DNA from 2 places in the Acetobacterium sp. UBA5834 genome. Region 2 is predicted to be linked to the other one. Evidence: riboswitches for the same ligand, from Rfam matches in the RefSeq annotation. Region 2 holds a riboswitch; the other holds the start of a gene.
What was found. Region 2 has a riboswitch for molybdenum cofactor ahead of B3F51_RS02595 (complex I 24 kDa subunit family protein). Riboswitches for the same ligand answer to the same signal wherever they lie in the genome.
Positions count from the first base shown of each region.

Region 1: another riboswitch for molybdenum cofactor. It lies ahead of B3F51_RS12225 (substrate-binding domain-containing protein); the one in region 2 lies ahead of B3F51_RS02595 (complex I 24 kDa subunit family protein).

Region 1 covers NZ_DJGY01000060.1:141,855-145,272, forward strand. Annotated here, with positions in the region: gene B3F51_RS12215 ([Fe-Fe] hydrogenase large subunit C-terminal domain-containing protein) at 1-1,167, opposite strand, end outside; gene B3F51_RS12220 ((2Fe-2S) ferredoxin domain-containing protein) at 1,168-1,407, opposite strand; molybdenum cofactor riboswitch at 1,736-1,852, shown strand; gene B3F51_RS12225 (substrate-binding domain-containing protein) at 1,957-2,814, shown strand; gene B3F51_RS12230 (ABC transporter permease) at 2,872-3,418, shown strand, end outside.
Region 2 covers NZ_DJGY01000012.1:16,043-19,460, reverse strand. Annotated here, with positions in the region: gene B3F51_RS02600 (response regulator transcription factor) at 1-92, opposite strand, end outside; molybdenum cofactor riboswitch at 1,661-1,793, shown strand; gene B3F51_RS02595 (complex I 24 kDa subunit family protein) at 1,966-2,475, shown strand; gene B3F51_RS02590 ((2Fe-2S) ferredoxin domain-containing protein) at 2,472-2,837, shown strand; partial or broken gene nuoF (NADH-quinone oxidoreductase subunit NuoF) at 2,853-3,418, shown strand, end outside.

The sequences.
Region 1 (3,418 bases), on a different contig from region 2:
CATATTCCAATAAACCGCCCGGGCCTTATCCCGACAGGTTTCATAACCACAGGTTCCGCAATTCAGTTCGTCCCGTTCCGTAAATTTGGACATCTGGTTGAGGATTTTTTCCAGCTCTTCGGTCGGTACCTCGCCCAGATGATGAACGGGCCGTTTATGAAATGAACGCCTGGTATCAACCGCTGGAATATCGGTGGAGGGTTCCTTTTTACTGTTTAAATCAATATAGGTCTGCAGCATCTCCACCTTTTCATATTTAGACAGCGGACTGTGAATATTACCCGGGCCATTGACACAGCCCTCCTCACAGGCGTTCATTTCGATCCAGTATTTTTTATCCAGCTGGTGAATCTCATCGAGAAACTCCATACAGTCCTTGACTCCATCAATACGCAAAATTTTCCGGCTGCCATCAAGGTTTTCGACACTGTTTTTAGCCAATCCGCCAGTAATCGGATAAAGCCGTCCGGTGTTGGTACCAATGGCATTAAATTCTTCCATCGGCATTTTATTGGGGATGATGTTTTCTTTTTTAATCCAGCTGTCAATTTCATCAAAGGTTAAAACCCCATCAATGATGCCCCGGACATCCTTGTCGTGTACCTCCATTTTCTTAGCCAGGCAGGAGCCAGCATAGACAATTTTGGCATTGGGGTATTTTTCACGAAGAATCTTGCCATGGGCAATCATCGGCGAGACTTGACGACTCAGCGATGAGAGATACTGAGGATAGTAAATCTCAATAAGGTTTTTGATCGCCGCACAGGATGACGAAATAATAAATTTCTTATCACTGCGATACTCATCGGCATAGGCTTTAGCCACCACCTCAGCGCCAATCGAGGTCTCCTCGATAATCGTGAAGCCCAGCTCCCGAAGAATTCCCAGATACTGGCGGGGATGATCCAGATAATAAGCCGTCGGAAATACCGCCGACAGACTTAGTACCACCTGCTCGGTTTTTAGCCATTGCTTGATGGTATCGACATCACTATGAATTTCCTTGGCGTTATGGGGACAGGTAGCAATACAGACCCCACAGCCAATACACATCGACTGAATAATCTGGGCATGTTTGTCCTTAAGCTTGATGGCTTTTACCGGGCACTTGCGAATACATTTATAACAATTACGGCATTTATTTTTTGAAAAATTGATAATACTCAATTATTTTCCCCCCATAATTTTCTCGAAGACTTCTTCCACATTGTCAACAGACACAGCATAGATGATCTCATCACATTCCACAGCCACACCCTCGGTGCATTTTCCCATACAAAACGATCCCACCAGTTCAACCTCATCCCCCAGCCCCCGCTGATCAATGATCTGGTTCATCGCTTTCACCACCTTATACGATCCATTTACATGACAGGCACTGCCAACACATACTCTTATTGTCTTCATCACATTTTCCTTTATCAAAATTTCTAGCTCAATCTGATTGATTCATGGTATCATCAGATTTTTTGTCTGTCAACGGCTGGGCAAAAATGTCATGGTAAAAGACATTTTACAAAATGAGATCAAAATAAGGATAAAAAAACGTACAGTTTTTGATCAATTTTTCGCTACACGCAGCACTTTTGTGCGCTTTTTTTAAGGGTCATTCCCGTTGCTGTGAATAAATGATCGGTTCCTGGGTATTTACTAACGCAAAGACACAATTCCACTGCAGGCTTGACTCAAACTATCTGATTTGATATAATAAAATCAATTAAATACGGTTTCATAGTGAAAACAAACAATCCGAATTGATGAACCTACGGTTTTCTATGGTTTATCAATCGTTAGAGTCTCGTTAGAAATGACGATGCTTTCCAGTGTGTAGAGGATGGTTAACGCAGAATTTTCGATTGTTTTTTGAGCAATCGATTATTTTTTTTGGATTCACTTCTCTTTATTGTCGTCTTTAGAGTATCTGCTCTTTTGATAAAATATTTTAGGAGGAAAAAAATGAAAAAGAAATTGTCACTATTGGTTATTGTTTTGTTTGTTTGCACCATTGCCCTCAGTACGCTGGGCTGTACTCCGGCAAAAAAAGACTTAGAGCCCGGCTCCAATGGAGAAATCATTCTGGCCACCACCACCAGCACCCAGGACAGCGGTTTGCTGGAAGAAATTCTGCCCGATTTTGAGGCCCAAACCGGAATTGCCGTCAAGGTTGTCGCCGTGGGCACCGGTAAAGCCATGGAAATGGGGAAAGCTGGTGAGGCTGATGTCCTTTTAGTACATGCCATCACCCAGGAGGAACAATTTATCAAAGACGGTTATGGGGTTGAACGTTTTGCCGTTATGCATAATGACTTTGTGGTGCTGGGACCAAAAGAAGACCCGGCCAAGGTCAAAACGACAGCTGCTGATAATGCAGTTAAAGCCTTTACCGCCATTGCCGCCGTGCCCGCAACCTTTGTCTCCCGGGATGATAAATCCGGCACCAATACCAAAGAACTGGAAATCTGGAAAGCTGCCAATATTACTCCAGCTGGTGACTGGTACATAAAAACCGGCACCGGGATGGGCGAAACCCTGACCGTCACCAATGAAAAACTGGGCTACACTCTGGCAGACCGGGCCACTTACGCCAACATGAAAGACACCATGGCTAATCTGGAAATCGTCTGCGAAGGTGATGAAATGCTTAATAACCCATATGGGGTTATTGCCGTCTCGCCAAGTATTAATGACCAGATCAATGCCGAAGGTGCCCAGGCGTTTGTGGATTGGATCGTATCTCCTGAAACTCAGGAACTGATCGCATCCTATAAAGTCAATGGCGATCAACTATTTGTTCCGGACGCTGTTAAAAAATAACAATCAATTGAGATCCTGGGAGATGTCATCTTCCAGGATCTCATTATGGAGAAATCAATGGACTACATACTCAATGGTTTTGTTGAAGCCTTTCGGCTGATTTTTTCCTTTGACCCTGAAATCATTCAAATTGTTCTCTTATCGCTTTTCGTCTCTTTTTCATCGACCCTTTACGGAACCTTGATTGGGGTGCCCCTTGGCATCATTCTGGGAATCAATAATTTTCGAGGCAAAAAAGTGGTATCCCGGTTGCTGTATACCTTTATGTCGTTTCCACCGGTTATCATCGGTTTGTTTACCGCCCTCTTTTTGGCCCGTTCGGGACCCTTCGGCCAGTTTCAGCTGATGTACACCCCTACCGCCATGATCATTGCCCAAACCATTCTGGTGACGCCGGTTATTATGGGCATCGTCTTTAACCATGCCAGCACCAGCGGCTACGAGGTGGTGCAAACCGGTAAAACATTGGGAGCCCAGGGACTTAATATCCTGATATTGCTGGTTCTGGAGCTAAAAGGGGTCATTATGATTGCCCTGGTAACCGGTTTTGGTCGGGCCATTTCGGAAGTTGGTGCCGTTATGATTGTTGGCGGCAATATCCGGG
Region 2 (3,418 bases):
ACGGCGCAGGTCAGGCCAAACATTTCAAAATATTCACAGGTTGCTTTCGCCAGCTCCACTTCATCATCGACAATTAAACAATCCCAGTTCACACATACTCCCATCCTCTCGACTGAGTCGAGAAAGTCATTCGCTTTGATTATCCGATCATTCTAAATAAATCATACCATTGTTCCGTTATAATTGCATCCCTATCAGCTTTCTTTAGAATTGAATTCTGCTAATGAAACACCGCTTTTTTCCAAAAAATTTTTTTGAACGGCATTACTCCATATTGTTAAATGCATTTAAAATTATTCTCTGAATCTTTCTAATCTGAATAAACACGATATTTAACAATTTGATTTTTACGATTATTCAGGGAAATCTTATTCCCAGTACGTGTGATTTCATTCAAAAATACCCGAATTTTTATGTATTTTTCGACTTTACTTAAAGTTTCTTAAGTTATATTGCTTAAAAAGCGACATAATATCAGGGTATTTGTTGAAACTTTCCGCATTTATTGGAGGCAGTGATTACTAAATTTTACACCATCATTCATAATTATGATTACCTATCGAGAATTTTTTTATCTCCAACAATAATTTGTTTGTTAATTGTCAGACAAAAGAAACTTAACAAAATATCAAAATTTAAATATTGTTAATTATTTATTTAACGATGTTATCGTTCGCCTTTTTAACTTTTGAATTATAAACTCGATGTCCGTAACTGTCAAATTTTTTATCAGAAATAACATCGCCGTCACCCCAAAACCATTGAAATTTTACCCCATCAGGATTTTTTTGTACTTTGGCTTAAAATTAACAATCTCACAGCAACAAAATGACAATAACATTTCATTCAAAGTAATACAATATAAAACGTAACTATAAATAACTATATCGAATGTAGCATGAATTTGCAATTAAAATTAAAGCACTTTTTTTGTCAAATGTTTAACAAGGAATTATTTGGATTACTTAAATTCATCGATAACGATATTTTTCGCCAAAATATTGTTTGTTATGTAACAAACAGCTTTTTATTTCCTGATCATTATCCGACAAATGGCTTTAAAATACTATTTCAACCTTTAATAATTATGGGTGTCGCTCTCTTTTCTCAGGTGAAATCTATTCCGACTATTTAATTTAATTTTCGACCATCTTGTTTTGTGTCCGTTCGTCATCCTCCACTTTGAAGAATTTGGGATTCAAAAATGGGAAGTTTAAAAAATTTTATTAGTCCGTGTAAAAAAATTAAATTATCATTTGCAGTTCTTCGAAATCTGGAAAAATTTTCCTCTAAATTCTGGAATTCTAAAATTAGGAAAAAAAACGAGTAAAATAACTCATTGCACTTTATTTCATTAATATCGATTTTAAAGCTTTTCTGTTTTCGTGTCTATAGCTCTTGTAAGCGCCTCGCCGATTTGAGATTCTAGCTGATCACGAAAATCACCAATCTCCAAAAATGATCGTACTCAATCTTATTTTGGCATATTTTTATTTAAAAACCCATATTTACGACCATTTTTTGAGCAATTCTAAAATCTTTCTGACGCAAAAAAGTCCTCGTATTATTTTCTTATTTTCGTACATATTATATTTTTACGATATTTTCCGTGTTATTCTTTGCTAGACAAAGAATATGTACCCATGTATAATGTGACCAAATATTGAATTTACTCCAAATCAATGGAGTCTAAGGGTTTGCGTTGTTTTGCGATCTATGAACCATTGATCCGTAGGGTATTACTGGAAACGGTAATGCCTCCCATTGTGGAAAGGAGAAACTATAAAATAAAAGGGCAAAATATTTGTATTCTGTAACTCCTAATATTTGTATTTTGCTGTTTTATTTGGATTGCCCGGCATGCAATCCTTTACATTAGTTTTAAACTCTAATCTCCACAGATTAGAGTTTATTTTTTTGAATTTTTATAATTCATTAAACAAAAAACTTTAAGGAGGCGGTTTTATGAACGCAAATGCACGTGGTTGCATGGAAAAAGATGAACGAACTCATTTAGTTACCGACATCGTTGCCAAGCACAAGAATTCAAAGGGAGCACTAATCCCGATCTTACATGAGGTCCAGGAACTATATGGCTATTTACCAGTAGAAGCCCAGGAAACCATTGCCAAAGAAATGAATGTCCCTATTTCAGAGGTGTTTGGGGTAATTTCATTTTACTCATTCTTTTCTTTGAATCCAAAGGGCAAGCACAAGATTTCCATCTGTATGGGAACAGCCTGTTACGTCAAAGGCTCTGGCCCGATTTTGGACAAGTTAAAAGAAACTCTGGCAATTGGGGTCGGTGAAACAACCGAGGATGGTGAATTTACCCTTGAAGACTGTCGCTGTTTGGGTGCCTGTGGCTTGGCGCCAGTTTTGACCATTAATGGAAAAGTTTTTGGTCGTCTGACTAAAGACGATATTCCCGAAATTATTGAAGGCTGTAAAACTGAAGGAGGAAGTGTCCTATGAAAACCATTGCCGAACTAGAGGCCATCAGAGAAAAAACGTTAAAAGAAGTGGGCATGCGTACTGACAACGATTCGATCCGAGTGGTTGTGGGTATGGCGACCTGTGGGATTGCCGCTGGCGCGCGTCCAGTCATGCAAGCTTTTCTAACCGAAACCCAAAAGCGAGATATTCATAATGTGACCGTCACTGCTACCGGTTGTATCGGTGTTTGCAGTTTAGAACCGATCGTTGATATCATCGATAAAGAAGGTCATAAGGTTACCTACGTAAATATGACACCAGAAAAGGTTGCCAAAGTTGTTTTGGAGCATCTGGCCAATGGCAAGGTTTGCTCGGAATACACCCTAAAAGAAAATCAATAATATAAATTTTACGAGGAGGAAAACTACATGCAATTGTTTCGTTCCCATGTTTTAGTTTGTGGTGGTACAGGTTGTACCTCTTCAAATTCTGAAGCAATAATGACTGAATTAAATGAAAAGCTGGTTAAAAATCAACTTGATGCTGAAGTGAAGGTTGTTCAAACCGGCTGCTTTGGGCTGTGTGAAGAAGGCCCAATTATGGTTATTTACCCGGAAGGTACGATGTACTGCCGGGTGGATGTGAAAGATGTCCCTGAAATCGTCGAAGAACATCTTTTAAAAGGCCGTCTGGTGACCCGCTTGCTGGAAGCCAGCAGCCAGGTTCAGGAAGACGAACAAGATATTGAAAAATCCAGTTTCTTCAAAAAACAATTACGGGTTGCCCTGAGAAATTGCGGCCGGATTAATCCTGAAGAAATTGATGAATACATTGCCTTTGATGGTTATAAGGCGTTGACCAAAGCCCTGACTGAAATGTCTCCTGGCGAGGTTATCCAGACCATCAAAGATTCTGGTCTGCGAGGCCGCGGCGGCGGCGGATTCCCCACCGGTACTAAATGGGATTTTGCAGCCCAGCAGAT